Regions from separate parts of the Stenotrophomonas sp. genome, predicted to be linked through region 1. Evidence: riboswitches for the same ligand, from Rfam matches in the RefSeq annotation. Region 1 holds a riboswitch; the other holds the start of a gene.

Region 1 (15,686 bases):
CTGGTCGCGATCCTGTTGTGCGTGCACCACTGGCGCAAGGGGGGCGATCGCACCCTGCGATGGGCGCTGCTTTATGTCGTAATTGGCATGGCGCTGGGTACGGGCGTGATCTCCCTGCTGAAGACCCTGGTGCCGATGGAATGTCCCTGGGACCTGCTGCGCTACGGTGGCCATCAGCCCTATATCGGGCTTTTCACGCAGCGCCCGGCCGGCATGGCCGCACAGGCCTGCTTCCCTGCCGGCCACGCCAGCGCAGGCTATGCGTGGCTGTGCCTGTACTATTTCGCCCTGCTGTGGCGCCCGTCGTGGCGCTGGGCAGGCTTGTGGATCGGCCTCGGCACCGGTCTGGTGTTCGGCATCAGCCAGCAGCTGCGCGGCGCGCATTTCCTTTCGCATGACGTTGCCACCGCGTTGATATGTTGGCTGCTGTCACTCGGCCTGTACCTGATCGTCAAAGGCATCCTGATCCGCCGTCAGCTGGACCGTCCCAACCGCCAGGAGGCAAACGCATGAGTGCATCGGTCCAACGCCCCGCCCGCTCTTCTGCGCTGGCGGGTCTTCGCCACTGGCGGCCACAGCTGTCCACCGAAGCACTGATCGCGTTCACCAGCCTGTTCTTCGCGGTGGCCGGCAACGGCCTGTTCTGGCACAGCGCGATGGCCAGCCATCCGGGCAGCCTGCGCTACGCGCTGTCGCTGCTGCTGTTGCTGCTGGGTGCGCACGGCGTGCTGCTGGGCATCCTGGTCTGGCGCTGGAACGCCAAAGTGGTGATCAGCCTGCTGCTGCTGGTGACCGCATTCGCCGCACACTACATGAGCCGCTACCACATCTACCTGGATGCGGACATGCTGCGCAACGTGCTGGCGACCGACCCCAAGGAAAGCCGCGAGCTGATGACGGTATCGCTGCTGTGGCCGGTACTGCTGCTGGCAGTGCTGCCGATGGTGGTGCTGTGGCGCGTGCAGCTGCGCCGCCGCAGCTGGGGCCGCAGCCTGCTCTGGCGCGTCGGCTTCCTGGTGGTGGCGGCAGTGACGGCTGTCGGCGGCGCGTTGATCTCGTTCCAGGATGTCTCGGCACTGATGCGCAACCAGCGTGAAGTGCGCTATCTCGCGACACCGGCCAATGTCCTGTTGGGCATGCCGCGTGCATTGCGTGGCGACAATCCGGTGCAGCGCGCGCCGAAGCTGCCGATCGGCACCGATGCCAAGGCCACCACGCGCGCGCCGGCCAGCAAACCGCGCCTGCTGGTGATCGTCATGGGCGAGACCGTGCGTGCGCAGAACTGGGGGCTCAACGGTGGCCGCAACACCACCCCGGAACTGGCGCAGGCCAGCGTGATCAATTTCCCGGACATGCATTCGTGCGGCACCAGCACCGAGGTTTCGTTGCCGTGCCTGTTCTCGCCGTGGGGCCGCCATGACTACGACGAGAAGAAGATCCGCGCGCACCAGTCGCTGCTGCACGTATTGAACCGTGCCGGCATCGCACCGTTGTGGCGTGACAACCAGTCCGGCTGCAAGGGCGTGTGCGAAGGCCTGGGCTTCCAGTCGCTGTCCGATGCCACCACGCCGGGCCTGTGCGCCGATGGCCGCTGCATGGACGAGATCCTGCTGCAGGACCTGGCCACCCAGGTACGCGCCAGGCCCGGCGACCGGGTGGTGGTGCTGCACCAGCTGGGCAACCACGGTCCGGCCTACTTCGAGCGCTATCCGCCCGCATTCCGCCGTTTCACCCCGACCTGCGATACCCGTGACATTGGCCGTTGCTCGCGCGAAGAGATCACCAACAGCTACGACAATGCCGTGCTGTACACCGATCACTTCCTGACAAAGACCATCGGCACGCTGCAGGGCATGCAGGATTACGACACGGCGATGATCTACCTGTCCGACCACGGCGAGTCGCTGGGCGAGAAGGGCCTGTTCCTGCACGGCGTGCCCTACGCCATCGCCCCGGCCGAGCAGACCCGGGTACCGATGACGATGTGGTTCTCGCCGGGCTTCGCCAGCAGCCGCGGGCTGGACCTGCAGTGCGTGCGCAAGCGTTCGGCGGCGTATACCGACCATGACAACCTGTTCCCGTCGGTGCTGGGCCTGATGCAGGTGAAGACCTCGCTGTACGAGCGTGATCGCGACCTGTTCGCCAACTGCGAGAGTTGAGGGGTGTTCGGCAGGGCTTGCAGCCCTGCATCTGCGGTAGTGCCGGCCGCTGGCCGGCAGCCTCGACAGCAACAGCAACAGCGTGCATTCCGTGGGATGGCGGGGTGGGCCCGGTGGCGGGAGACGCCGTAAACCCATCCTTGGGGGCTTGGCCGCGGCATCCATGCCGCGGACACTCCCGCCACTGGACCCACCCCGCCTTCGACAGTTTTCCGCGATCTGTTGGAACGATCTTGGGGTCGATCTTGGGGTCAGATCCGTTTTCCGGAGGAAAACGGATCTGACCCCATTTTGATTGTCGATACCTGACAGATGTGTCGACCAAGGTCGACACCTACCAACAGCCGCCACGATCTGTCAGAGGTGGGGCGGTGTGGGCTTGCAGGACCGTTGGCGCCATGGATGGCGCCATCGAGCCCCCATGGATGGGTTTACGGCGTGTCCTGCAAGCCCACACCGCCGCGCCATCCCACGGATACCCCGCTGTTGCGGTTGCTTCGGCGGTTGCTGTTGCTTGTGCTCTGGCCTCTGCGGGTGCCGGGCGCCGCCCGGCCGACTTCCGCCACTTGCGGTGGCAGCGGCTGCCCACTAGCCTTCGGCCGTCGTTCACCACCCAAGGACCGCCCGTGAAACACCGTCATCTCCTGCTGGCCTCGGCAATCGCCGCCGCCACGCTGGCCCTGGCCGCCTGCAAGAAGGAAGCTGCCCCAGGCACCGATACCGCCAGCAGCAGCGCCCCGGCCGGCGAAACCGCCGACCAGTTCGTGGCCCGCATCAATGCCGAGTTCAAGGCCGCCTACCCGGAGATGACCTCGGCGCAGTGGCTGTCCTCCACCTACATCAACAGTGATTCGGAACGCATCGCGGCCAAGGCCAACGAGCGCTCGCTGACCCAGCTCAACAGCTGGATCGAACAGGCTGCGAAGTTCGACGGCAAGCCGATGAGCGAGGACAGCAAGCGCGCGATCCACCTGCTGAAGCTGATGTCGTCGATGCCGGCACCGCGCGACCCGGCCAAGCTGGCCGAGCTGACCCAGATCGCCACCCGCATGGAAGGCAGCTATGGCGCCGGCAGGTACTGCACCGATGCCAACGATCCGAACTCCTGCCGCCAGCTGGGCGAGCTGGAGCAGGTGCTGGCACGCAGCCGCGACTACGACAAGCAGCTCGACGCCTGGCAGGGCTGGCACAGCACCACCAAGAACATGCGCGGTGACTACCAGAAGTTCGTCGGCCTGGTGAACGAAGGCGCCAAGGGCATGGGCTTCACCGATGCCGGCCAGATGTGGCGCAGCGGCTATGACATGCCGCCGGAGCAGATCGGCCCGGAAACCGACCGCCTGTGGGAACAGGTCAAGCCAATGTACGAGCAGCTGCACTGCTACGCACGCGGCAAGCTCGACAAGACCTACGGCAAGGACAAGGCCGAAGTCGGCAACGGGCTGATCGCCGCGCACCTGCTGGGCAACATGTGGCAGCAGGACTGGTCGAACCTGTGGGACCAGCTGGAACCGTACCCGGGCGCCGGCAGCCTGGACATCACCGCGGCGCTGGAGAAGCAGTACCAGACCAACCTGAGCGCGGCGCTGGCCAAGGCCGGCAAGGACGCCAACGTGGCCGCACAGTACAAGGCGCAGCGCGAGGCCGAACTGCGCACCGCCAAGCAGATGACCGAACGCGCGCAGGACTTCTACGTGTCGCTGGGCATGCCGTCACTGCCGCAGTCGTACTGGGAACGCACCCAGTTCATCAAGCCCGACGACCGCGACGTGGTCTGCCACGCCAGCGCCTGGGACATGAACATGGAAGGCGACGTGCGCACCAAGATGTGCATCAAGCCGAACGAAGAGAACTTCACCACCATCTACCACGAGCTGGGCCACATCTATTACGACCTGGCCTACAACCCGCTGCCGCCGCTGTTCCAGGGCGGTGCCAACGATGGGTTCCATGAAGCGATCGGCGACACCATCGTGCTGGCGATGACCCCCAAGTACCTCAGCTCGATCGGCCTGGTCGATGCGCCGACCGAAAGCCGCGAAGCGGTCATCAACAACCAGATGCGCATGGCGCTGTCGGGCGTGTCGTTCCTGCCGTTCGGGCTGATGATCGACCGCTGGCGCTGGGGTGTGTTCGATGGTTCGATCACCGCCGACAACTACAACAAGGCATGGTGGGACCTGAAGGCCAAGTACCAGGGCGTGGCGCCTGCCAGTACCCGTGGCGAGGAGTTCTTCGATCCGGGCGCGAAGTACCACGTGCCAGGCAACACCCCGTACACCCGCTACTTCCTGGCGCGCATCCTGCAGTTCCAGTTCTACAAGGGCCTGTGCGACGCGGCCGGCTACAAGGGCCCGCTGCATGAGTGCACCTTCTACGGCAACAAGGAAGCCGGCCAGAAATACTGGGCGATGCTGAGCAAGGGTGCCAGCCAGCCGTGGCAGGCCACACTGAAGGAGCTGACCGGCACCGACAAGCTCGATGCCGGCCCGATGATCGAGTACTTCACGCCGGTCAACGAGTGGCTGAAGCAGCAGAACGAAGGCCAGATGTGCGGCTGGCAGGCCAACGCGGCACCGGCGGCAAAATGAAAAAAAAGGGGCGGGTCCGCAAGGATCCGCCCCTTCCTGGTAGTGCCGGCCGCTGGCCGGCAACTACGCGATGAAGACCCCGCGGGCAGCCGGCCAGCGGCCGGCTCTACCGGAATGCCTGTCAGCTGTCCTTCTTCGCCGCCATCGCCGCGGCCAGGTCCGCCTTGAACTCCTCGAAGGTCTGGCCCTTTTCCTTCGCTTCGGCCTGTGCGGCGTCGCGCAGCGCATCGGAGTACATCAGGCGCACCGGTGTGCCGTTGCGCTCGTGCAGTTCACCGGCCTGCATGATCAGCGCCAGTACCTGCGCGGCGGAGTCACTGTGGCCGGCGATACGGCCGTCCATGCCCAGCACCCATTCGCCATCGCGGCGCACGACACCGGCCAGCAGGGTGCGCTGCGCGTCGCGCAGTTCCGCATGCGGCTCCACCGGCGAGGCCTGGGCAGCGGCCTTGTTGGCGGCCTGCTTTTCCTGGCGACGGCGCTGGTCGCGGCGGGTCTTGGAGCTGGTGGACATGGTGCGGTACCGCTGCGAGGGGGGCGCAAGGATAGCGCACCCCGCCCGCCACACCGCTTCACACCCCCTCAGTCCAACACTTTCCCGTGCCGCCAGTAACCCATGAAGGTGATCGTGCGGCGGTCCAGCCCGCACTCGCGGACCAGATGGCGACGGATTGCCATCACCGCTCCCGCCTCGCCTGCCACCCAGGCATACAGCGGCCCCGCCACGCTGGCATCGGCCTGTTCCCAGAGGATCTGCGCGTCGACGTCGATCTCTTCCAGTTCTTCGCCAGCGACCACGCTCGAGGCGGCCAGGCGCGCCTGCACCGCCTGCAACAGAGGCGCCCCGTACGCCGCCTGCCCGCGCGGCAACCAGACCAGCTCGGCCGTGGCCGGCGCCTTCAGGCGAACCGCATCACCGGCCTGCGCCACTTCCAGCAGGGCCAGCGTACGCGGCGGATCCACCCTGGCCGCCAGTTCCTCGAGAATCCCGGCCACTGCCGGCAACGCGGTCTCGTCAGCCACCAGCAGCACCTGGCCAACGCCAGCCGGCGGCTTCCATTCCCAGCCCTCGCTGCTGTCGGCACAGTCGGCATCCGGGGCCAACAGCACTACGCGGTCGCCCGGCCGTGCATGGATGGCCCATCGCGAGGCCGGCCCGGTCTCGCCATGCAGCACGAAATCAACATCGACCTCGCCCTGCTCTGCACGCAGCTGGCGGAGGGTGTAGGTGCGCATCGGCGGGCGCTGATCGTCCGGCAGGGCCCGGTAGCGCGGGTACCAGTCCTCGCCGCTGGGGACCTGCGGCGCCTCCTGGCCGGGCAAGGGGAAGAACACCTTGATGCGCTGGTCCGGCCCTCCGGTCGTCATCCGCGCCACGTCGGCACCGGTGAACACCATGCGGTCCAGGGAAGGGGAAAGAACGCGGCGCTCCTTCAGCGCCACCTCGAACAGGCGGTAGGTCTGCTGCGCAGCCATGGGGAACCTCATGCAACGACAGTGGATCGGCTGGCTGTCGTGCACCTGTGCACCGGCTGGCTGGAGTGCCCAGCCTAGTCCGGCGGTTTCCCGCCGCAAGCGTTGCGGGCGCCACGGCCCGCCCTACCCCTGCGCGCTGCTCAGTGACCCGTGCAGGCTGCCTGCGCCGCGCGTTCGCGCCGGTGTTCCCAGTACCAGAACACGAAGCCGGCGCCGAAGAACCCAGCCTGGCCCAACGCCAGGTGCAGCGGGCTGGCGCTGAGCAGCGGCGACACCACGCCGGCCACCACGGTGCTGATCATCAGCTGCACGAAGGCCTGCAGCGACGAGGCCAGGCCGCGCTGGTGCGGGTACATGTCCAGCACCGCCAGCGCCAGGATCGGGAAGATCAGCGCCATGCCCATGCCACCCAGGAAGATCGGCAGCACCGCCCACGGCAGCACGAACTGCGGCGCCAGCGCCACGTAGCCGACGTTCAGCAGCACCGACAGCGCGCACAGGCCGAAACCAATGGATACCTGGCGGGTGGGCGTGGTGTGCCCGGCCATGCGCCCGGACAGGAACGAGCCGGTGGTCATGCCGCCGATGGTGGGGATGAACAGCCAGGCGAAACCGCCCTCGCCCAGGTGCAGGTGTTGCATCACGAACACCGGTGCCGAGGAGATGTACAGGAAGATGCCACCGAAACCGATGCTGCCGGCCAGCGCCAGGCGCAGGAAGCGCGGATTGAAACCGATGCGCACGTAATCACGCATCAGCACCCGCGGCGACAACGGAACGCGCGCTTCGAGCGGATGGGTCTCCGGCAGGTAGCGGGCGGTGGCCGCCAGCAGAACCAGTGCGAACACCACCAGGAACCAGAAGATCAGCGGCCAGCCAGCACCGCTGAGCAGGATCCAGCCACCGATGATCGGCGCGATCGCCGGGGCGATGCCGAACAGCATCGACACCTGGCTCATCAGCCGCTGCGCGTCGTGACCGTGGTACAGGTCGCGGATCACCGCGCGGCCGACGATCATGCCGACGCCTGCGGACAGGCCCTGCAGGGCGCGGAACCCCAGCAGCGTGGTCAGATCGGTGGACAGCGCACAGCCGACCGAGGCGCCCACGAACACCACCAGGCCGCCGAGGATCACCCGCTTGCGGCCCCAGGCATCGGACAGCGGGCCGTGTGCCAGGCTCATCAGGCCGTAGAACAGCAGGTACACGCTGATGGTCTGCTGCACCGCCACCTCGTCCACCGCCAGGCGCTGGGCCAGCTGCGGAAACGCGGGGAAGATGGTGTCGATCGAGAACGGACCGAACATGGCCAGGCCGGCGAGCAGCAGGGCCATGCGGCGGGTGGAAGGAGCAACAGCGGCGGTCATGGAGAAGGCGTCCGGCAGGGCCATGCGCGGCACGCACGGCGGGCGCCAGTCCCCTGCAGCAGGGACGGCGCCAGATGAATTCGGGTATCCGCCCATCATAGGTGGGGATTGCGCCTGATGCCATGCAGCAGTGCACAAAACGCACGGGCGGGCCATCGGCCATTCAGGCGCCGCGGCCGGGCCCGCAGGCGGCTGGCGGGCCCGCAACGGGCTATAATCGGCGGGCAACACGGTGGGAGAAGCGGAACACCGCTGCCGAAGGCGCAACGCCCGTAATCGCTCAGGCCCGATACCACCCGTAACACAACTCTGGAGAGACCGGTTCGATCCGGCGCCGAAGGGGCACGAAGCCGCGGTTTTCCGCGCTTCCAAACTCTCAGGCAAAAGGACAGAGGGGCGCCCCGCAGACCGCCGACCGGCGGCTTGTGCCCGTGCGTGTGCCCTTTCCTGACGGATCCTTCGCCATGTCCCAGAACACCCCTTCCCTGCGTGAGCTCGAGCACCACAATGCGTTCGTCGAGCGCCACATCGGCCCCAACGATGCCGAGATCGCGCAGATGCTCGACGTCGTCGGCCACGCGTCGCTGGATGCGATGACCGATGCCATCGTACCGGCCAAGATCAAGTCGCCGGCGCCGCTGGCACTGCCGGAATCGATGACCGAAGTGCAGGCACTGGCGAAGATCCGTGCGATCGCCGACAAGAACACCGTGCTGCGCAGCTTCATCGGCCAGGGCTACTACGGTACCCACACGCCGAACGTGATCCTGCGCAACATCCTGGAAAACCCGGCCTGGTACACCGCCTACACCCCGTACCAGGCCGAGATCTCGCAGGGCCGCATGGAAGCGCTGATCAACTTCCAGACCCTGTGCGCCGACCTCACCGGCATGGAAATCGCCAACGCCTCGCTGCTGGACGAAGCCACCGCCGCAGCTGAAGCGATGACCCTGGCCAAGCGTTCGGCCAAGTCGAAGTCGGACACCTTCTTCGTGCACGACGCCGTGCACCCGCAGACCCTGGAACTGCTGCGTACCCGCGCCGAGCCCATGGGCATCGTGCTGCGCGTCGGCACCCCGGCCGAGGCACTGGAAGCAGAAGCCTTCGGCCTGCTGCTGCAGTACCCGGACACCTTCGGCCAGATCGGCGACTACAAGGCGCTGGTCGAGGCCGTGCACGCGCGCGGCGGCCTGGTGGCCGTGGCCACCGACCTGCTGGCGCTGACCCTGCTGGCCGCCCCGGGCGAATGGGGTGCGGACATCGTGGTCGGCAACAGCCAGCGTTTCGGCGTGCCGTTCGGCTTCGGCGGCCCGCACGCCGCATTCATGGCCTGCCGCGACGCCTACAAGCGCTCGATGCCGGGCCGCCTGATCGGCGTCTCGGTCGATGCCCAGGGCAACCCGGCCTACCGCCTGACCCTGCAGACCCGCGAGCAGCACATCCGCCGCGAGAAGGCCACCTCCAACATCTGTACCGCACAGGTGCTGCTGGCGGTGATGGCCTCGATGTATGCCGTGTACCACGGCCCGGAAGGCCTGACCCGCATCGCCCGGCGCACCCACCGCCTGGCCTCGATCCTGGCCGCCGCGCTGCGCGAGGCCGGCGTGCAGGTCGGTGGCGACTTCTTCGATACGCTGCACATCACCGGCGTGCATGCCGATGAGATCCACGCCAAGGCACGCGCCGCCGGTTACAACCTGCGCGCGATCGACAGCGACTCGGTCGGCATCAGCCTGGACGAGACCGCCACCCGCGCCGACGTGGTCGCACTGGCCGCCGTGTTCGGTGCGCAGGCCGACGTCGACGCGCTGGATGCCAGCACCGCCGATGCGCTGCCGGCCGGCCTGCTGCGCCAGTCCGCATTCCTGACCCATCCGGTGTTCAACACCCACCACAGCGAGCACGAACTGCTGCGCTACCTGCGCTCGCTGGCCGACAAGGACCTGGCGATGGACCGCACGATGATCCCGCTGGGCTCGTGCACCATGAAGCTCAACGCCACCGCCGAGATGATCCCGGTGACCTGGCCGGAGTTCTCGCAGATCCACCCGCTGGTGCCGGTCGACCAGGCGCTGGGCTACAAGGAACTCATCGACACGCTGGAAGCGATGCTGGTGGAATGCACCGGCTATGACGCGGTCAGCCTGCAGCCGAACTCCGGCGCGCAGGGCGAGTACGCCGGCCTGCTGGCGATCCGCGCCTACCACCGCTCGCGCGGCGAAGGCCACCGCGACATCTGCCTGATCCCGGATTCGGCGCACGGCACCAACCCGGCCTCGGCGCAGATGTGCGGCATGAAGGTGGTGGTGACCAAGACCGATGCCAACGGCAACGTCGACGTCGAGGACATCCGCCTCAACGCCGAGAAGTACAGCGACCGCCTGGCTGCGATCATGATGACCTACCCGTCCACGCACGGCGTGTTCGAGGAAGAGGTGGTGGAGATCTGCGAGATCATCCACAAGCACGGCGGCCAGGTGTACACCGACGGTGCCAACATGAATGCCCTGGTCGGCGTGGCCAAGCCGGGCAAGTGGGGGTCGGACGTTTCGCACCTGAATCTGCACAAGACCTTCTGCATCCCGCACGGCGGTGGCGGCCCGGGCGTCGGCCCGTGCGCGGTCAAGGAGCACCTGGCCCCGTTCCTGCCGGGCAAGCTGGGTGACAACGGCCCGGTCGGCATGGTCAGCGCGGCCAGCTTCGGCAGCGCCTCGATCCTGCCGATCAGCTGGATGTACATCGCGATGATGGGCCGCGACGGCCTGCGCAAGGCCACCCAGGTCGCGCAGCTCAACGCCAACTACATCGCCAAGCGCCTGGCCCCGCACTTCAAGACCCTGTACACCGGCCGCAACGGCCTGGTGGCGCACGAGTGCATCCTGGACGTGCGCCCGCTGGAGAAGACCAGCGGCATCGGTGCCGAGGACGTGGCCAAGCGCCTGATCGACTTCGGCTTCCACGCCCCGACCCTGAGCTTCCCGGTGGCCGGCACGCTGATGGTGGAGCCGACCGAGAGCGAATCGCTGCACGAACTGGATCGCTTCATCAACGCGATGATCCAGATCCGCGAGGAGATCACCGCGATCGAAGACGGCCGCCTGGACCGCGAGGACAACCCGCTGAAGAACGCGCCGCACACTGCCACCGCAGTGACCGCCAGCGAGTGGACCCACGCCTACCCGCGCGAACTGGCCGCCTTCCCGCTGGCCAGCCTGAAGCAGAGCAAATACTGGCCGCCGGTGGCGCGTGTCGACAATGTGTACGGCGACAAGAACGTGATGTGCGCCTGCATCCCGGTCGATGCCTACAAGGATGATGAAGTCGAGGCGTGATTCCTCACTGCATCGGTAAAGAAAACGGCCCGCGCAAGCGGGCCGTTTTCATGGGGCGTGTGGACCAAGGCCCACACCCACAAGCATCCGATCACGGGTCCGGCATCTGCCCCAGGCTCAACTGCCACGACACGCCAAAGCGGTCCTGCACCCAGCCGTAGCGATTGCTGAAGTCATAGTCGCCCACCGGCATCAACCAATGGCCGCCCTCACCCAGCACGCGTGCCGCGCGCTCGAACTGCTCGGCACCGGAACACTCGACGAACAGCGAGATCGACGGCGAGAAGGTGAAATCGTGCACGTCCAGGCTGTCGAAGCACAGGTAGTGGGTGCCACCGAGCAGGAAGATGGCCTGGCGGACCTGCCCCGGCACGCCGGCGCCGGCCCCCTCGGGATGGCGTTGCAGGGCCAGCAGCCGGAAATCGGCAAAGGCTTCGGCGTACAGGGCCAGCGCGGCCTCGGCCTGGCCGGTGAACATCAGGAAGGGACGGCTGCGCAGCATGCGGTACTCCTGGTCGACGGGCCGATGACGGCCTACGCGATCAGGATGGCACGGCAGATGTGCAGCCCCCGTGGTAGTGCCGGCCGCTGGCCGGCAGCTTCAATCACGCCTGGCGCATGCGCCGCGCGATGGCACTGCTGGCGGCGATCGTGGCAGTCAACGCCACCATCGACAGGAACTGCAGGCGGGTGTGCGACTCACTCAGCAGCAGGCCGAAGATCAGCGCAAGGATCGCCAGTGCACAGCAGGTCAGCCACGGGAAACCGGCCATGCGGAACGGCAGTCGGGTACCCAGACGATCCGCGCGACGACGCAGCACCAGCTGCGAGACCAGCGACAGCGTCCACACCAGCAGGCAGGTGGAACCGACGATGTTCAGCAGCACCGGCAGCACCCGGTCCGGGAACAGCAGTTCCATCACCGTGGCGGCAAAGCCGAACAGCACGCTGGCCAGCACGGCGATCACCGGCACCTGGCGCGGGTCGGTCCAGCCAAGCACGGTCGGCGCTTCGCGACGCTGCGCCAGCGAATACATCATGCGCGAGGCGCCGTAGAGGTTGGCATTGAGCGCCGACAGCAGCGCGATCACGGCGATCAGGGTGATGGCGGTGCCCGCGCCCGGAATGCGGGCGATGTCCAGCACGGCGGCGAACGGCGACTTCAGCGCCTCGCTGGTCCACGGCACCACGGCGATGATCACGCTCAGCGAGCCGATGTAGAACACCAGGATGCGCCAGGCCACGGTGCGGATGGCACGGGCAATGCTGCGCTCGGGGTCTTCGGTTTCGGCCGCCGCCACGGCCACGATCTCGGTGCCGCCGAAGGCGAACACCACCACCAGCAGCGCCGCGCCGATCCCGGCCAGGCCCTTCGGCGCAAAACCACCGTGTTCGGTGAAGTTGCTCAGGCCCGGGGAGGTCACCTGCGGCAGCCATCCCATCAGCAGCGCCACGCCAATGGCGATGAACGCCAGGATCGCCGCGACCTTGAGGATGGCGAACCAGAATTCGAACTCGCCGAAGTTCTTCACTCCGAGCAGGTTGATCGCGGTGAAGAACAGCATGAACGCCAACGCCGCCATCGGTACCGGTATCGCCGGCCAGACCGTGGCCAGCAGCCCGGCCGCACCCACTGCTTCGGCGGCGATCACGATCACCAGCTGCACCCACCACAGCCAGCCCACGGTGGCACCGGCGGTAGCCCCCATGGCGTCGGCTGCATACACCGAGAACGCGCCGCTGGTCGGTTTGGCCGCCGCCATCTCGCCCAGAGCGTTCATCACGATGATCACCAGCGCTCCGGCGACCAGATACGACACCAGGACCGCCGGACCGGCCGCCTGCACACCCACGCCCGAGCCGAGGAACAGCCCGGCGCCGATGGCGCTGCCCAGGCCCATCATGATCAGCTGGCGGGGCTTGAGCGAATGTCCGAGGCGGGACGGCGAAGCGGTCGGAATCGAGTTGGGCATCGGCGGGGCTGGCGGCGGGCTACAGGGGCGACACCTTACCCTGTCCCGTGCCCACGGGGATAGGCACAGCGCAGCAGGCCGCTCAGGCCAGCGCCGGCTCGCCGACGTTCCCACCGATACGGGCACGATAGGCACGCGGCGAGAAACCGGTTTCAGCCTTGAACTTGCGGGTGAAGGCACTCTGGTCGCTGAAACCGCAGGCCTGGCCGATGCAGGCGATGCTGTCGTCGCCATGCAGCAGATGCATGGCCATCTGGATCCGCAGCCGGGTCAGCACCTGCTGCGGGGTCATCTGGAACACCTTGCGGAAGCTGCGCTCCAGCTTGGACAGCGAAAAGCCGGTGATGTCCAGCAGGGTCTGCATGCGCACGTTCTCGGCGTAGTGCGCGTTGAGGTGGGCCAGCGCCAGCCGCAGCTGCTCGTACTGGGTGCCGAGGCTGTCCTTCTGGCCAAGGTCGCGCGAAATGCCGATCAGGCCCTCGATGGCCCCGTCGACCACCAGCGGGCGCTTGCAGGTCAGGCACCAGCCCGGTTCGCGGTTGGCGAACAGGTGCAGCTCCATCAGGTTCTCGATCACCTCACCGGACAGCACGCGGGCGTCCTGGTCAACGTAGTCCGCACTGAGGCCGGTCGGGTAGATTTCGGCCGCCGTACGCCCGATCACGTCCTTGCGCGCGCGCAGACCCAGCCGCCGCAGCATGGTCTGGTTGACGTGGGTGTAACGCCCCTGGCGGTCCTTGATGAAGAACAGCACATCCGGGATGGCGTCGAACAGGGCTTCGATGTCGGCGGGCTCGACTCGCATGGAACAAGCATACCCGAGCCTGCTTTTGCCTGTACGTTCACCTTTGCCGGACCTCGGTTTAACGGGCCCGGTTCCAGTGTCGTGGTTCTCTTTGAGCATCCGGAGCCAACGTCAATGGCCGCCAGCAAGCCGACCGGCAAGCGCGCAACCACCCACGCCGAGAACCACCACCGCGGCAACGGCGATGAACTGCACCAGCAGGCCGGGGGCAGCCATCCGGCAATGACCACCGACCAGGGCATTCCGGTGGCGGACAACCAGAACTCTCTGCGGCAGGGACCTCGGGGGCCCACGCTGCTGGAGGACTTCATCCTGCGCGAGAAGATCACCCACTTCGATCACGAACGCATTCCCGAGCGCATCGTGCACGCACGTGGCAGCGCAGCACACGGCTACTTCGAGCTGACCCGATCACTGGCAGCCCATACCCGCGCACGCATCCTGACCGAGGTCGGCGTGAAGACGCCGGTATTCACCCGCTTCTCGACCGTGGCCGGTGGCGCAGGCTCGGTGGATACCCCGCGCGACGTGCGCGGCTTTGCGGTCAAGTTCTACACCAAGGAGGGCAACTGGGATCTGGTCGGCAACAACATCCCGGTGTTCTTCATCCAGGACGCGATGAAGTTTCCGGATCTGGTGCACGCAGTGAAGATGGAACCGGACCGCGCCTTCCCGCAGGCCGCGTCGGCCCATGACACGTTCTGGGACTTCATTTCGCTGATGCCCGAATCGATGCACATGATCATGTGGGCGATGAGCGACCGCGCCATCCCGCGTTCGCTGCGGATGATCGAAGGCTTCGGTGTGCACAGCTTCCGCCTGCTGAACGATGCCGGCGAGTCGACGTTCGTCAAGTTCCACTGGCGGCCCAAGCTGGGCATTCAGTCCACGGTCTGGGACGAAGCGTTGAAACTGCAATCGGCCGACAATGACTTCCATCGCCGCGACCTGTTCGAGGCCATCCAGCGCGGCGACTTTCCCGAATGGGAGCTGGCGGTGCAGCTGTTCACCGAAGAAGACGCCGACGCATTCCCGTTCGACCACCTGGATCCAACCAAGATCATTCCCGAATCGCTGGTGCCGTTGCAGGTGATCGGGCGCATGGTACTGGACCGCTGGCCCGACAACTTCTTCGCCGAGACCGAGCAGGTGGCGTTCTGCCCGGCCAACGTGCCGCCCGGCATCGACTTCAGCAACGACCCGCTGCTGCAGGGCCGCCTGTTCTCCTACCTGGACACCCAGCTGCTGCGCCTGGGCGGCCCGAACTTCCACCAGATCCCGGTGAATGCACCGAAGTGTCCGTTTGCCAATCATCAGCGCGACGGCCACATGCAGATGCAGGTGCCCAAGGGCCGCGTCGCCTACGATCCCAGCTCGCTGCAGGACGACACCCCGCGCGAGACGCCTGCCGGATTCCGCAGCCATGCCAGCGCCGACGATGGCCGCAAGGGCCGCACCCGCGCGGAGAGTTTCGCCGACCACTACAGCCAGGCCCGGATGTTCTTCCGCAGCCTGGAAAAGCCGGAGCAGGCGCACCTGGCATCGGCGCTGGTGTTCGAGTTGTCCAAGGTGGAAACGCTGAAGGTGCGGGTGCGCACCGTCAGCCACCTGCGCAACATCGATGACGCGCTGGCGCAGCGCGTGGCCGATGGCCTGGCCTTGCCTGCGCTGCCCGACCCGGCCCCAACCGCCACGCCGGTGCTGGACATGCCACCCGCTCCCGAGGTGCGCGTGATCGGGCGTAACAAGCCCACCCTGCAGGGTCGCTGCATCGGCATCCTGTTCGACGAAGGCTCCGACGCGCGCGTGATTGCCAGCCTGAGCAAGGCCGTCCGGAAGGCAGGTGCAGACGTGAAGCTTGTCGCGCCAAAAGTGGGAGGCGCCACGCTGAGCGATGGCGCATTGCAGGCGGCAGATGGGCAGCTGGCGGGCACCCCGTCAGCCGTGTTCGATGCAGTAGCCGTGGTGCTCAGCCTTGAAGCC
Region 2 (15,686 bases), on a different contig from region 1:
GCTGGTCCGCAGGCAGCGCATTGAATCGCGCAGCCGCCTGGCGGATGCGCTCGCGCTCTCCTTCCGGCAGCGCGCGCCAGGCGGCGTAGTCGGCGCGGCGCTGGCGCTGCTGCTGCGCATCGAGCTGGGCGAAGCCAGAGGGTGCTGCCGTCGACGGTGCTGGCGAAGCCAGCGGCGTGGCCGGCGACGTCGGTGGCGGCAACGGCACGTTCAACGATTGCGGCGCGGCAGACAGCGACAAAGGCAGGGCCAGCAGCAGGCTGGCGAACACGGACTTATTCATCGGCAGCAGCGGTTTCCAGCGTGGCACTGGCCGGCTCGGGCCGGCTCGGCCTGGATTGCGATTCATCCACCGGCAGCGGGCCGCCCGCGGCAGTCCACGCGTACAGGTCGGCATCGGCGACCAGCGGGTAGTCACGATCGGCCAGCATCGCTGCGTCGTCCGTGGCCTGGGCCGTGGTCGCATCCGGCGTGGCGTTGACCTTGCTGGGTGGCAGGGCTTCCACCGTCACCGGACCGGCTTCGCCCACCACTCCCTCCGGCAGCGGTGCATCACTGCCGAAGGAATGCCCCTGCCAGTGGCGCCAGCCCAGCGCTGCGGCCAACAGTACCGCCACGGTCGCCAGCAGGATCAGCGGACCGCGCCAACGTGGCTTGGCGTTCGTGCGACGGCGCTTGCCATTGGCGGCCGCCCGCTCATCGCGCTGCGGTGCGCGCCAGCTCGGGGTCGGGGCTTCGTTGTGGGCGGTCGCGGCGGCGGGTTGCTGCAGCTGCTGCAGGCGCGCGGCCGGCAACTCACGGATACGCGCCTGCACCTGTTCGGCCAACTGGCGCCAGGCCGAGGCATCCGGCTGGCCGTGGGCATCACGCGGGCAGGCGTCGGCCAGCAGGTGCTGGTAGCCGGCCTCGTCCTGGTCGAGCACGCGCATGGCGATGCCCTCGTCCAGGCTGCCCCCCACCCGCAGCAGCAGCGCAAGGCGCGGCAGCGGCGGCATCGCGCCCAGCACGGCCAACGGCGGCAGCCACTGCCCGCCCACCGGCTCGCGCAGCGCCTGGCGCTGGCCCAGAAGGGTCCAGAAGCGGGTCGGCCACTGCGCCATCGGCAGGTCGCTGGCCACTGCGGCAAAGGCGCGCATCACCGCCACCAGGGTCTGCTCGGCGCGCGCGGCATCGCCGCACTGCAGTTCAGCGACCACCAGGGCACGGCGCTCGACGCCACGCAGGAACGCCGACAGCGCGCCGGCCGCGGTCGAGGAAACAGGGGCGGGCACAGCCGTCATCGGTCACTCCAAAGGTCTGCCGGCATGATAGCGGCAGGCCATCGACGCCCGTAGGACTTGCGCCCACAGGCGCTTCGTGCTGCAGGTTGTGCACAGCACCACGCCCCCTCCGGCGAAAACTGTGGCTTCGGGCTGAATTCACTCTGTTTCAGCATTGTTTCACACTTAAGATATTGATCTTATTGCCTTTTGTCGTGTGGCGATTTTTTGACCAACCCAAGCGTGAGGCCGTCGCCATCGGCCTTCTACGTTTCCGATGGCCGTTAACGCACAACGTTATCCACAGAACATGTGGATAAGACTGAATCTCCAATGGACACCGATATTTAGGTGACATTTATGATTCAACGGGCGCCGCCCCGCCGCTCCCGCTGCTGCCGTTCGCGCGCGCATGGCCCGTTACACTGGCCCGATGCTTTCACCGATTCCGACCCTGCAGGTCGCCCTGCCTGTCCCCCTGCCCCGCCTGTTCGACTACCTGTCGCCGGAGGGCGATGCCCCGGCGCTCGCGGTCGGCTGCCGCCTGAAGGTGCCGTTCGGCAACCGGGAGCTGGTCGGTGTGGTGGTGGGGCACGGCCAGACCGACGACGGCCAGGGACTGCGCCAGGCCCTGGCCTGGTGCGACCCGCAGCCGCTGCTGCAGGGGGAGCTGTGGCAGAGCCTGCAATGGCTGGCGCGCTACACCCATGCGCCACTGGGCGAGGTGCTGAGCACCGCCCTGCCCGGCCCGCTGCGCCATGGCGAGGCCCTGCCCGACACCCACCATTGGGGCTGGCAGCTGACAGCCGAAGGCCACGCCCAGCGTGAAAAGCTGCGCGCCGGCAGCCGTCCACGGCAACTGGCCGAGCTGCTGGCCGAAGCCATCGTGGATGAGGACGTGCTGGGCGAACGCATGCAGGACTGGCGCACCGCCGCGCGCAGCCTGGCCAAGCGCGGGCTGGCCGAGCGGGTTGCGCTGAGCGTGGCCCCCCAACACGCGCAGCCACTGCCCGGTCCCACGCTCAACCCGGACCAGGCCGAGGCGGTGGCCGCGATCAATGCCGCCGACGGCTTCCAGCCGTTCCTGCTGGATGGCGTGACCGGCAGCGGCAAGACCGAGGTCTACCTGCAGGCGATCATCCATTGCCTGGCGCAGGGCAGGCAGGCGCTGGTGCTGGTGCCGGAAATCGGCCTGACCCCGCAGACCCTGGCACGCTTCCGTGGCCGCCTCGGCATCGCCGTGCATGCGCTGCACTCGGGGTTGAACGACAACGAGCGCGCGCGCGTCTGGGCAGCGGCCTCACGCGGCGAAGCGCGCGTCATCGTCGGCACCCGCTCAGCGGTGTTCACGCCGCTGCCCCAGGCCGGCCTGCTGATCGTCGACGAGGAACACGACGGCAGCTACAAGCAGCAGGACGGCATCCGTTACCACGCGCGCGATTTCGCCCTGGTCCGGGCCAAGTCGCTGGGCGTTCCGGTGTTGCTGGGCAGTGCCACGCCCTCGCTGGAAACCCTGCACAACGCCTACGCCGGGCGTTACACCCACCTGCGCCTGAAACAGCGCGCCGGCGATGCGCGGCCACCGCGCGTGCGCATCCTCGATGTACGCAAGCGCCCGCTGCATGACGGCCTCTCGGCCGATGTGCTGGCCGGCATCGGGGAGCATCTGCAGCGTGGCCAGCAGGTGCTGGTGTTCAAGAACCGCCGCGGCTACGCACCGGTGCTGCTGTGCCACGACTGCGGCTGGACCGCGCCATGCCAGCGCTGCGATGCGCCGATGACCGTGCATGGTGGCGGTCGTCGCCTGCAGTGCCACCACTGCGGCGCGCGGCAACCGGCGCCGCTGGCATGTCCGGCCTGCGGCAGCCTGGCACTGCAACCGCAGGGCATCGGTACCGAACGCCTGGAAGAACATCTCACTGCGGCCTTCGCCGACTTCCCGGTGGTGCGCATCGACCGCGGCACCACCTCACGGCGCGACGCGCTGGAACAGCAGCTGGCGAAACTGGGCGACCAGCCCGGCATCCTGGTCGGCACACAGATCCTGGCCAAGGGCCACGACCTGCCCAAGCTGACCCTGGTGGTGGTGGTGGGTATCGATGAGGGCCTGTTCTCGGCCGACTTCCGCGCCAGCGAAAAACTGGCGCAGCAGCTGATCCAGGTGGCCGGCCGCGCGGGACGTGCACGCGACCCGGGCGAGGTCTGGCTGCAGACCCATCACCCCGGGCACCCGCTGCTGGAAACCCTGGTGAGCGGTGGCTACCATCCGTTCGCGCAAGCCGAGTTGAACCAGCGCCAGGCGGCCGGATTCCCGCCCTTCGCGCATCTGGCGCTGATGCGCGCCGAAGCGCAGCAGGTGGAGCATGCCAATGCATTCCTGCTGGCGGCCCGGCACCTGCTGGGCGAACAGAACGTGGTCGAGGCCTACGGGCCGATGCCGGCGCCGATGCCACGGCGGGCCGGTTACCAGCGCACGCAGCTGCTGCTGTCTGCGGTGCAGCGGCCGCCTCTGCATGGCGTGCTTTCGCAACTGGTTCCGCAGCTGTACGCGCTGCCGGAAGCACGCAAGGTGCGCTGGTCGCTGGATGTGGATCCAACGGATCTTTATTGAGGGGTCAGAGCCCACCCGTCGGGTGGGATCCGACCCCGATGCCCTGGGGTCGGATCCCTTTTCGCAGAAAAGGGCTCTGACCCCGGACGCCTTCGCTCACGTCAGCGGCGACATCACGCCGCGCTGGTAGGCCGGTCGCTCACGCAGGCGCGCATACCACTCGGCCAGGTGCGGCATGTCCGGGCGCTGGATCGGCAGTTCATACCAGGCGTACACCAGCGAGCCGAGCGGAATGTCGCCCATCGCGAACGTCCCGCCCGACAGCCATGGCTGCGTGGCCAGGGTGGCATCGGCCATCGCCAGGTAGTCACCGGCACGGACGATGGCCGCGCTGATGCGCGCTTCGTCACGGTCGGCCGGCGCGGTGCGCATGATGCCCCAGACCAGGTCGCTGTACAGCGGCGCCATCCGCGAGGTGCTCCAGTCCATCCACTTCTCGGCCTGCGCGCGCTCCATCGGGTCCTCGGCGTACAGCGTGCCCAGCGCATAGCGCGCGCTCAGGTAACGCACGATGGTGTTCGATTCCCACAGCGGCAGGCCGTGGTCCTCGATCACCGGCACCAGGCCGTTGGGATTCATCGCCTGGTACTCTGGCGTCTGCGTGCCGCCATGGCTGCCGCCGACTTCGATGGATTCGTACGGCAGGCCGATCTCCTCGGCACACCACAGCACCTTGCGGACGTTGCTGGAATTGCGGCGGCCCCAGATCTTCAACATGCGGGTTTTCCTTGCTGGCAATGCGAGCGGCAACGATACGCCTGATTGGAGTGGAGATGTGCGTGCCGGATGCGGGATCGGGCATCTACAGCATGCCGGCCAGCGGCCGGCACTACCGGTTCTTTTTCCGGCACTACCGGTTCTTTTTTGGCAGCGCGCGCACGTAGGACGACTTGCCGTCCTTCTTCAGCTCGAACAGGCCGATCGCCGCCAGCAGATCGCTGAGTTTGCCGTAGCCATAGTTGCGCGGATCGAACGAGGCCTGGTTGCCGATCTGGCTGCCGACCGGCCCCAGGTGCGACCAGCCATCCTCGCCCTCGGCCGAGGACACCGCGCGGCGCAGCATCTTCACCAGCCGGGTGTCGCTGCGCATCTCCGCCCCGCTCTTGCGCGGGCGTGCATCATCATTGGCGACGGGCTCGTTCGATGCCTGTTCGCTCGATGCCTGCTCGGCATCCGGCACGCTGGCGTGGGTCTGGCCCAGCGCTTCCAGGTAGGTGAACTTCGAGCACGCGTTGACGAACGGTTCCGGCGTCTTCTTTTCGCCGAAGCCATACACCTTCACGCCGTCGGTCAGCAGGCGCATCACCATCGGGGTGAAATCGGCATCGCTCGACACGATGGCGAAGCCATCAAGGTTGCGCGCGTACAGCAGGTCCATGGCATCGATCACCATCGCCATGTCCGACGCATTCTTGCCCTTGCTGTAGGCGAACTGCTGGATCGGGCGGATCGCATACTCGTGCAGCACCGCTTCCCAGCCCTTCAACCGCGGGCTCTTCCAGTTGCCGTAGGCACGGCGCACGTTGGCCACGCCATAGCGGGCGACTTCGGCCAGGACCTCGTCGATCTTCGAGGCCGGCGCATTGTCGGCGTCGATCAACAGGGCGATGCGCTTTTCCGGTTCGCTCATGGATTCCTCGCGGGCGGTTGCCTGAACCCGAGTATCGCCGATCCACGCGGGCGCTGACGTGACAGGTGGCCGCCGTGCGAAGATGCCAGGCGCTTCCCCCAATGCCCCCACTGGAGTGAGTCGATGAGTCGCGAGCGCGTTCCCCACCTGGTCGTTGTCGGCGGCGGTTTTGCCGGTCTCTGGGCCACCCGTGCCCTGGCTCGCGAGCGCATACGCATCACCCTGGTCGACCGCCGCAACCATCACCTGTTCCAGCCGCTGCTGTACCAGGTGGCCACCGCCGGCCTGTCCGCGCCGGATATCGCCGCACCGCTGCGCCACATCCTCGGCCACCAGCGCAACGTGGAAGTCCGCCTCGGCGAAGTGGTCGCCATCGACAAGCAGGCACGGCAGATCGGCATGGCCGATGGCAGCACGCTGGACTACGACAGCCTGCTGCTGGCCACCGGCGCTACCCACGCCTACTTCGGCAACGACCAGTGGGCCGATGATGCCCCTGGCCTGAAAACGCTGGACGATGCCATTGCACTGCGCCGCAAGCTGCTGCTGGCGTTCGAACGCGCCGAGGCCGAACCGGACCCGGCGAAGAAGGCGGCGTGGCTGAGTTTCGCCATCGTCGGTGGTGGTCCCACCGGCGTCGAACTGGCCGGCACGCTGGCCGAGATCGCGCGCCACACGCTGCGCAACGAATTCCGCCACATCGATCCGGCCAGCGCCAAGGTGCGGCTGGTCGAGGCTGGGCCGCGCGTGCTGTCCTCGTTCCCGGAAGTGCTTTCGCTGAAGGCGCGCCGCCAGCTGGAAAAGCTGGGCGTGGAAGTGCTGACCGGTACCCCGGTGAGCGACATCGACAGCCAGGGCTTCAAGCTCGGTGAGCAGTTCGTGCCGGCCCGCACCGTGGTCTGGGCCGCCGGCGTGGCCGCTTCACCACTGGCGCGCACGCTGGACGTGCCGCTGGACCGCGCCGGCCGCGTGCAGGTGCAGCCGGACCTGACCCTGCCTGATCACCCGGAGCTGTTCGTGGCCGGCGACCTTGCCGCACTGAGCCAGGCCGACGGCAAGCCGGTTCCCGGCGTGGCGCCCGCGGCCAAGCAGATGGGCAAGTACGTGGCCGAGGTGGTCCGTGCACGCCTGCACGGCAAGCCCGAGCCCGGTCCGTTCAAGTACGCCGACTACGGCAACCTGGCCACCATTGGCCGCATGGCCGCGATCGTGCACCTGGGCCGGCTGCAGCTCTCCGGCGTGCTGGCCTGGTGGTTCTGGCTGGCCGCGCACGTGTTCTTCCTGATCGGCTTCCGCAACCGCATCGTGGTGCTGCTGAACTGGGCGGTCGCGTACTGGAGCTACCAGCGCAGCGCGCGCATCATCTTCGGTGATGACCAGGACGACCGGCGGCCGAAGCGCTAGGGCTTCCCGGGGCCTTTCCTGGGGTCAGAGCCCTTTCCGCCGGAAAGGGACCCGACGCCGGCTACCGCATCCACGCATGACGTGGATTACTTCCGGCAGAAGTCCTCCTTCCTCGCGGTGTCGGCAATCTGCGCGGTACTCCAATGCCGGGTGATCCAGATCGCCAACGCGGTGCTGCTGAGATGCCAGCGCAGCATGCCGCGCTGGGGTTGCCGCCACAGGTGGCGCCGGGCAATCCAGAAGGCCTCCCGCTCCACTTCAGGCACCTTGTTCTTCATCCCGTCCTTGTCGAAGAACTGGGCGGTGAAGCGCCAGGGGTTCATCGGCTGGTATCCCGCCCGTGGCTCACCACTGCACGCAGCCACGCCACTGGGCGCGCGGTCGGCCGGCTTCGGCCGACCGTCCACCAATGCCAGCCCGAGCAGATACAGCAGGCCAGGCAGCAGCGCGATGCCGGCGACCAGCACGACGACGGAGATCCATGCGTTGCCGGCGGCACGCATCGCTCAGTGCGCCTTCGGTTTCGGGTACCACAGTGCGTTGACGATGACCCAGCGCTGGTCGAAACGCCCCATGTGGAAGTAGTCGACGAACCACGGGGTTTCCAGCCGCACCGAGGCCGCGTTGCCGGTCACGTCCAGCACCGTGCAGCGGCGATCCCATTGATCCTTCGGGGTCTTCAGCGCGCCCTGTTTCGTCAGCGAGACCAGCTCCTCCTTCGACATCCGGCGCAGGCCCAGGCGCTCGTCTGGCGTATCACCGAGCACAGCGCGCTTGGCCAGGTCCGGGTGCAGCGAACGGGCGACGCGCTGCGGATCGGCCTCCAGCTGGCCATCGACGTAGTCGTGGCAGGTGGCTTCGATGGCCGCGATCGTGGCGGCGTCGGCGGCAGGGCTCGTTGCTGCGGAAAGCGCGAACAGCAGGGCAATCGTGGACATCCGGGTCTCCGGCTCTGGGCGCGGGGCGATCATCGCATGGGCCGAATGGCCCATCCACGCATGACGTGGATCTACTGTAGAGCCGAGCCCATGCTCGGCTCCCGCATCGGGCAGACGGAACAACAGCCGGGCGTGGGCTCGGCTCTACAGAAGCGCAGGATCCGTTGCCTGCAGCCAGGCCAGCTTGCGTTCGCGGGGCTGCTGCTTGAGTTGCCACTCGGCCCGCGAGGCGGCGGCCCGGTCCGGGTATTCGCGCACGGCCAGCACGCGCAGCGGCGGCCGGGCCCGGGTGTAGCGCGCGCCCTTGCCGGCCTGGTGGGCGGCGAAACGCGCCTCCACATCGGTGCTGATGCCGGCGTAATAGCTGCCATCGCGGCATTCGAGCAGGTACAGGAACCACGGGCGGAGGGATGGGGCCATGCCTGGATTATGCCGTGCTGCACTGCAGCGGATATACTGGCGACCGAATGCAGGAGAGAGGCGCCGCGCTGGCGCCCGCCGAAGGCGCAGGCTCCCATGATCGCTCAGGCCGGTGGGCTGGAATCCCACCAACCATGCATTCGACTCGCCGAGCTGGAGAGAGGTCACCGGGCATGCCCGGGACGATCCGCCGAAGGGGCACGCGGCCCATGCCGCTGAACTCTCAGGCAAAAGGACAGCGGGAGCGGCACCGGTCATCGTCATCCCGTCATTGCGCAGGCAGTGGCGGTGGTCGCGCATGGCCGGCCCCACCGCGCCCGGAGCCTGTCCCATGCTGCTGTCCATCATCTACCTGATCGCCATTTCCGCCGAAGCCATGACCGGCGCACTGTCCGCCGGCCGCCGCCGCATGGACCTGTTCGGCGTGGTCATGATCGCCTGCGTCACCGCCCTCGGGGGTGGTTCACTGCGCGACATCCTGCTCGGCCACTACCCGCTGGGCTGGGTGAAGCACCCCGAGTACCTGGGCTTCACCGTATGCGCGGCGCTGATCGCCACCTGGGTGGCGCGCTGGATGCATCACTTCCGCCGCACCTTCCTCGTGCTCGACGGGCTGGGCCTGATCGCCTTCACCCTGATCGGCTGCTCGATCGCGCGCGAAGCCGGCCATGCGATGCCGATCGTGCTGATCGCCGGCATGCTGACCGGCGCGTTCGGCGGGGTGCTGCGCGACATCCTCTGCAACGAGGTGCCACTCATCTTCCAGAAGGAGCTGTACGCGATCATCGCGCTGCTGACCGGCGCGGCCTATCTGTTGCTGCTGCACTGGGGCGTGGCCGATGCCACCGCAATCCTGTGCTGCCTTGGCGGCGGCTTCGCATTGCGCCTGCTGGCGATCCACTACCGCTGGGAAATGCCGAAGTTCGTCTACCACGACGAAGTGCATTGAGCCTCTTCGTAAAGTCGAGCCATGCTCGACTGCTCTTTGCAGGAAACCAACGCGCTTCGCGCGCAGGTCGGGCATGGCTCGACGCTACAGGAAGCGGTATCACCACCCCGGCGATGTACCTGGCGCTGTCGCTCATGCGCAGCGCCAGGCGCATCGCCGGTGCAGATGGGCCGGCCTCCAACTCCGACCGGCCCTGATCGCGGCCGCACCCCCGCAGGCGCTGGCCGCCATCCACACACGTGCCGCACTCAGGCGGCTTCGATCAGGCTGCTTCGGACACCTTCACGTCGCGACGGGCGCGCACGGCCGCAGCCAGACGCTCCAGCACCGTCACGGTGGTGTCCCAGTCGATGCAGCCATCGGTGATGCTCTGCCCGTAGACCAGCGGCTGGCCTTCCACCAGTTCCTGGCGGCCACCGACCAGATGGCTCTCGATCATCACGCCAACGATGCGCTGTTCGCCGTCTTCCAGCTGAACAGCGATGTCCTCGATCACCTTCGGCTGGTTCTCGGGGTTTTTCAGGCTGTTGGCGTGGCTGGCGTCGATCATCAGGCGCGTCGGCAGCTTGGCCTTGGCCAGCACCTGGCAGGCGTCGGCGACGCTGCCGGCGTCGTAGTTCGGCTGCTTGCCGCCACGCAGGATCACATGGCAATCCGGATTGCCGGTGGTCGACACGATGGCGGTGCCGCCCTGCTTGGTGACCGACAGGAAGTGATGCGGATTGGACGCCGCACCCACCGCGTCAGCGGCGATCTTCACGTTGCCATCGGTGCCGTTCTTGAAGCCGACCGGGCACGACAGCCCCGAGGCCAGCTCACGATGCACCTGGCTTTCGGTGGTACGCGCGCCGATCGCGCCCCACGCCACCAGGTCGGCGATGTACTGCGGCGAGATCACATCGAGGAATTCGACACCGGCCGGCAGGCCGAGCTTGTTGATGTCGCGCAGCAGGCCGCGGGCAATGCGCAGGCCCTTGTCGATCCGGAAGCTGCCGTCCAGGTCCGGGTCGTTGATCAGGCCCTTCCAGCCCACCGTGGTGCGCGGCTTCTCGAAGTACACACGCATGACGATTTCCAGTTCGCCGGCCAGCGCGTCGCGCAGCGGCTTCAGGCGCTGGGCGTATTCGATGGCGGCCTTCGGGTCGTGGATCGAGCACGGGCCCACCACCACTGCCAGGCGGTCGTCACGGCCGTGCAGGATCTGGTGCAGGGCCGCGCGCGAGGCGCTGACGGTGTCGGAGGCTTCATCGTCACAGGGCAGCATCGCCAGCAGCTGAGCAGGCGGTGTCAGCGGTTCGATGGTGCGGATGCGCAGGTCGTCGGTGTGCGGGGGCATTGCAGGAGATCTCCGGAACGTTGGGGGTCCCCAGCGTGGCGGCATGAAAAAAGCCGCCAGGTTCGCTGGCGGCTTTCGGGAATGCGTCTGAAGCTTTCTTCAGGGTGAGCGCAGTCCTTCCTCCGCCAGTGGCTTCGGAAAGTAATACCAGTAAAAGCGGGTGGCGGCTGCGTTCATGGGGTGTATTGATAGCACAGCTTTTGCGCAGTGCAAAATGTTTCATCCGCAACCGCGGGTGCGGTTCAGCGAGGCGCGCGCCAGCGCTGCCTACGCGGCAGCAGCCACGCAAAGCTGCTCATTTGCCATGCACTTCCACGTCCAGCAGCAGGCCTTCGTGGATGTCGGCCCAGCGCTCCAGCACGCGGTCCAGCTCCTGCCTGGCCTCGTCCAGCTGCTCGGGATTGAGCAGGGAACGGGCGGTGTAGAGGTCGGAGACCAACCGCCGCAGGGCCGCCTCCGGGATGGCCACCGACGGCCCTTCCCGCCCCGGCAACTGCAATGCCGGGCTGTCGCCAAGCGGGCCGAACAGCGTGACCTGGAGCGTGCTCTGCATGATCAACTTCCCTGCGGATGGACATGGGCAATGTCCTGTTTACCGCGTCCGGGTGACAGACGCATGTGCCATGCGCGTCCGGAGACGCTGCTACAAGGCGGCCAGGTCGGCAAGGTGCTGCCCCATCCCATCGTCTGCGCCGACGGCGTTGATGGTGGCGAAGTACTGATGCCAACCGGTGGCGGCAATGCCGGCCACCAGCGCATCGGCGTCCGCGCGGCTTGCACAGCGCCAGACCGCATAGAACTGCTCATCGCTGCCGTGCTGTACGCCCCTGGCAATGCGGCCCATCGCCAGCAGCGTGATGCGGACTGGATCGAACTGCTGCATGCCTGCACCGATACGGGCGAAGAAGGCATTCCGCTGCTCGGGCTGGAGCGTGGTCCAGGCGGGGGTGGCGGTGTAGAGCTCGATGAAGGTGTGCGACATGCTGCTTCTTCCTTGAAGGTTTGGGGGGTTGCCGGCCAGCGGCCGGCACTACCGGAGCGAGCGCATGGCGCGTTTGCGGATGTAGGCATTGGCATCACCAGGGTGCTGCTGTTGCCAGCGCGCGCACAGCGCACGCAGCCACTGCGGCTGTGTCTTGCCGGCATCATTGAGCCAGTTGCCGACCGAGTCCTGCACATAGCGCTCCGGGTCGTCGGCGAGTGCTTCCAGCATCGCCTCTGCAAGTTCCGGCTGCCGCTTGAACAGCGCGACATGTGTGGCCCACACGCCGCGCGGGCGCAGCGCTTCGCAGGCGAAGCGGCGCAGGTACGGCGATCCTTCATGCGTCCATGGTTGCAGGTACTCCAGCGCCTGCAGTGGTGCGGCAACAATGTCGGCACGCAGCGCCAGCCACGCCCATTCGCGCACGCCGAAGTGCGGGTCGTCAGCCAGTGGCCGCATCGCCTGCAGCTTGGCCGGCAGCGTCGCGTCGGCTTCGCCGCCGATCAGGTAGCAGGCCCAGCCACGCACCGTGTCTGACGCATGCGCCTGCCAGCGCGCAGGCTCCCCCTGTCCGGCTTCGTGCAGCAACCGCGCCGCCAGCGCCATGCGCTGGGTGATGCCCTTGCCTGAGGCGTCGCGCATGCATTGCAGCGATTCCGGCTCAAGGGCAGGCGCCACCACCTGCAGCAGCGCGGTGAAATCCACGGCCAGGCATTCGGCCAGATGGGTTGCAGCAGCGCTGCCACTGTTGAGTGCATGCAGCCTTTGCGCAGGAACGGGCGTGCTCATGCTGCCGATTCCCGCCCACCGTCCGTGTGCTGCCAGACCTTGTGCAGCAGCTGCGACAGCTGCTGCTGTTCACCCGCATCCAGGCCGTCGAACAGGCCGCTGATCCATTGCGTGTGCTGCTCGAACAACGACTCGGCCAAGCGCTTTCCCGGTGCGGTCAATACGATCTGCAGACGGCGGCCATCCCCGTCATCGCTGCGACGCTGCAGCAGGCCTTCACGCTGCAGGCCATCGAGCAGGCCGCTGATGGTGGCACGGGTCACGCCGGCACGCTCGGCCAGCAGGTGCGGCGGCAGCGTGCCACCGGCCCCGTGCAGCAGGAACAGCACGATGAAGCGGCCCTCGCTGAGCCCATGCGGTGCCAGCCGCGCGGCGCAGTCGCGATCGATCGACGAGGACAACGAGAGCAGCTGGAAGCACAGGCGCAGTTGCGCGATGTTGGCGTGGCCGCGTCGCTGCGATTCCTCCAGCAGGGCCTGATGCTTGGCTTCGATCATCTCACGAACACAATATGGTTAGGCGACTAATCATATCACCGGATAGCCGCCATCTGTAAACCACAGCCGATATCAGGGGAGCTTTCCCAGCAGCAGGCGCGCGATCAGCCCGCCGCCCTCGCGGTGCAGCAGCTGCAGTTCGCCTGAGTGACGCCTGGCCACGTTGGCGGCCATGGCCAGTCCCAGCCCGGTCCCACCGGTAGCGCGACTGCGCGAGCTTTCGCTGCGCTGGAACGGTTGCAGCAGGCGGACACGATCAGCTTCGGCGATACCCGGCCCGCGATCCATCACATCCAGCTGCACCCCATGTCCCCACACGGCGACATGCAGCTCCACGGCGCCCGCGTAACGCTCGGCGTTGTCGATGAGATTGTCGACCGCGCGCCGGAGCAGCAGCGCATCGCCATGCCACGGCAGCGTATCCGGGCACTGAAGCGAAATGTCGACCCCGCGCAGCAGCGCCCCTTGCAGGCATTCCTGCAGCAGGGCAGCCAGATCCAGCGAGCGCATCTGCAAGGGCTGCAGCTCGCCGCGTGCATAGTCCAGCACCTGCTCGATCATCGCGTCCATGCGTTCGATGTCCGCCACCATCCGGGCGGCCTGTGGTGCGGGAGCGAACTCGGCGCGCAGGCGCAGGCCGGTCAGGGGCGTGCGCAGGTCATGCGCCACTGCCGCCAGCATATGGGTCATGTCCTGTGCCTGGACCCGCAGGCGTTCGCGACCGGTGCTGATCGCGGCGGCCAGCATCTGCACTTCGCGTGGGCCATCGTCGGGCAATGGCGACTCGGCCTGCAGGTCGACGCGTGCGCTCGCTTCGGCCAGGCGCCGCAGCGGGCGCCCCAACCGGATCGACGCCCACGCCGCCAACGGCGCCAGCAGGATCGCACCGCCCAACAGGGCGAGCATCACCTGGCGGCGCCAGGCCGCCAGGTCACTATGGTCGCTGCCGACCACCCGCCAGCGGCCGTCGGCCTGGCGCATCCCCAGTTCAAACGGCGGCCACTGCATCGCGGTCAGCAGCGCGGCCTGTGATTTCAGCACGCCAGCACGACCGGAGGCGTCCAGTACCGCGCCACCCTCGATGACCTGCACATCGGGCGCCCTGCCCTGCCCCGTCCATGCCAGGCGTACATCCTCGGCCGGCATGCCCATCTGCGCGGCCGCCAGCTGCGCGAGCCAGTCGCTGGCGCTACCTTGGGGGGGCGCGTCCTGCGTCGCCCTGCGCAATCCCAGTGACGCCGGCGCCTGTTCCCCACGCAGTACCTGCATCGCATGGTCCAGCCGCATCGGTGGCGGCGCGGGCCGGGGCATCCAACCCACCACGGCAACGCTGACCAGGGTTGCCAGCAGCAGGCTGGCCAGCGCCAGCATCGCGATCCAGCGTGTGGTCGACCACCGGCTGCTCACAGCACCTGTACCTCGGCGTCGAAGCGATACCCTTCCCCGCGCAGTGTCTGCACGAGGGCTTCTGCCCCGGACGCGGCCTGCCCGAGCTTGCGGCGCAGGCGGCTGATCGCGAGGTCGATGGCACGGTCCACGCTGTCACTGGCTTCTCCGCGACTCAACTGCAGCAGCTGCTCACGCCCCAGCACCCGCCCGGGACGTTCGGCCAGCGCCAGCAACAGGGAAAACTCACCACGACTCAGCACCAGCTCGGCACCGTCCGGTGCGAACAGGCGACGCTGGTCGGGCAGCAATCGCCAGCCATCAAACCGCAGCTCGCTGGCCACCTGCGTGCGCAGCTTGTCCTGACGGCGCAGCAGTGCGCGTACCCGCGCCAGCAGTTCACGCGGATCAAAGGGTTTGGCCAGGTAGTCGTCCGCGCCCATCTCCAGGCCGATCACGCGGTCCGGTGCAGCCCCCATCGCCGACAGCATCAGGATCGGGATCGCCCTCGCCTGCAGCCTGCGGCAGACCGACAGCCCATCCTCACCGGGCATCATCCAGTCGAGGATGATCAGGTCCGGTCGTTCGGCCTGCAGCAGCACGTCCAGTGCCGCCGCATCCGCCGCCAGGCGTACCTGGTAGCCGTGCAGCAGCAGGTGGTCGGCGATGGCGTCGCGGATGCTGGCATCGTCGTCGACGACGATGACACGGATGGGAGTACTCATTCGGACAGTATCCAGCACCTGTGTATCAGGACGGTATCAACGCCGATATTCCGGCGATACGCCGCCGTGCGCCAATGGTCACCCACGATCACTGCGGAGTCTTCCCTTGCGCCTCTTCCTGTTGCCCCTGTTCGCCGCTCCCTTGCCTGCGCTCGCCTCCAACGCCGCCGCGCACATCCTGCCGATGTGGATGCAGGGCGGTCATCCGGCGGTGGCCGTCTCGCTGGACGGGCGCGCCGAACCGCTGCGCTTCGTGGTCGACAGTGCCGCGGGGGCAACGCTGGTCGATGCCCGCGTCGTGCGGCGCTATGGCCTGGAGGATGCGGATGCAGAGGTATCACAGGCGCAAGGGGCGAGTGCAGCTTCGGCGCGGTTGCAGCGCATGCGCAGCACGTCCTGGCAGCTGGGCAGCTGGCAGCTGCAGGCCCAAGCCATGAACGTGGATCTGTCATCGTTGCCGAAGGATGATGATCCAGCCATCGACGGCTTGATCGGCAACGATCTGACCGGGCGCTGGGACACCCGTTGGGACTTCGGCCGCAATCAACTGGCGCTGTGGACACCCGGCGGATTGAACCTGGAAGGACCGGGTTGCCAGCCCAATGCGCTGCCCGGCCGCACTGGCGGCCTGCGCCAGTTCGGCTTCATCACGCTTGCACTGGGCGCGCCCGCGGTGGACGCCATCGCCGTGGTCGACACCGGTGCCGCACAGACCGTCCTCAACGCCGAAGCCGCCCGCGCACTGGGGCTGCGCACCGAC

What was found. Region 1 has a riboswitch for glycine ahead of gcvP (aminomethyl-transferring glycine dehydrogenase). Riboswitches for the same ligand answer to the same signal wherever they lie in the genome.
Region 2: linked by a shared signal. The riboswitch ahead of AC5JLE_RS02290 (trimeric intracellular cation channel family protein) and the one ahead of gcvP (aminomethyl-transferring glycine dehydrogenase) in region 1 are both predicted to bind glycine.

The regions. Positions count from the first base shown of each region.
Region 1 is NZ_JCACKF010000039.1:12,587-28,272, forward strand. Features, by position in the region: gene AC5JLE_RS15360 (phosphatase PAP2 family protein) at 1-513, shown strand, start outside; gene AC5JLE_RS15365 (phosphoethanolamine transferase) at 510-2,159, shown strand; gene AC5JLE_RS15370 (M2 family metallopeptidase) at 2,786-4,750, shown strand; gene AC5JLE_RS15375 (hypothetical protein) at 4,872-5,264, opposite strand; gene AC5JLE_RS15380 (siderophore-interacting protein) at 5,333-6,226, opposite strand; gene AC5JLE_RS15385 (multidrug effflux MFS transporter) at 6,367-7,593, opposite strand; glycine riboswitch at 7,893-7,995, shown strand; gene gcvP (aminomethyl-transferring glycine dehydrogenase) at 8,058-10,925, shown strand; gene AC5JLE_RS15395 (VOC family protein) at 11,017-11,427, opposite strand; gene AC5JLE_RS15400 (amino acid permease) at 11,531-12,898, opposite strand; gene AC5JLE_RS15405 (AraC family transcriptional regulator) at 12,981-13,703, opposite strand; gene AC5JLE_RS15410 (catalase) at 13,818-15,686, shown strand, end outside.
Region 2 is NZ_JCACKF010000008.1:9,944-25,629, reverse strand. Features, by position in the region: gene AC5JLE_RS02335 (DUF3106 domain-containing protein) at 1-283, opposite strand, end outside; gene AC5JLE_RS02330 (hypothetical protein) at 276-1,280, opposite strand; gene AC5JLE_RS02325 (primosomal protein N') at 1,693-3,870, shown strand; gene AC5JLE_RS02320 (glutathione S-transferase family protein) at 3,967-4,587, opposite strand; gene AC5JLE_RS02315 (NYN domain-containing protein) at 4,721-5,500, opposite strand; gene AC5JLE_RS02310 (NAD(P)/FAD-dependent oxidoreductase) at 5,624-6,904, shown strand; gene AC5JLE_RS02305 (hypothetical protein) at 6,991-7,407, opposite strand; gene AC5JLE_RS02300 (nuclear transport factor 2 family protein) at 7,411-7,842, opposite strand; gene AC5JLE_RS02295 (GIY-YIG nuclease family protein) at 7,987-8,262, opposite strand; glycine riboswitch at 8,303-8,392, shown strand; glycine riboswitch at 8,406-8,511, shown strand; gene AC5JLE_RS02290 (trimeric intracellular cation channel family protein) at 8,594-9,211, shown strand; gene AC5JLE_RS02285 (3-deoxy-7-phosphoheptulonate synthase) at 9,474-10,547, opposite strand; gene AC5JLE_RS02280 (hypothetical protein) at 10,843-11,100, opposite strand; gene AC5JLE_RS02275 (DUF6616 family protein) at 11,191-11,529, opposite strand; gene AC5JLE_RS02270 (DNA alkylation repair protein) at 11,578-12,318, opposite strand; gene AC5JLE_RS02265 (MarR family winged helix-turn-helix transcriptional regulator) at 12,315-12,815, opposite strand; gene AC5JLE_RS02260 (sensor histidine kinase) at 12,888-14,186, opposite strand; gene AC5JLE_RS02255 (response regulator transcription factor) at 14,219-14,926, opposite strand; gene AC5JLE_RS02250 (retropepsin-like aspartic protease) at 15,033-15,686, shown strand, end outside.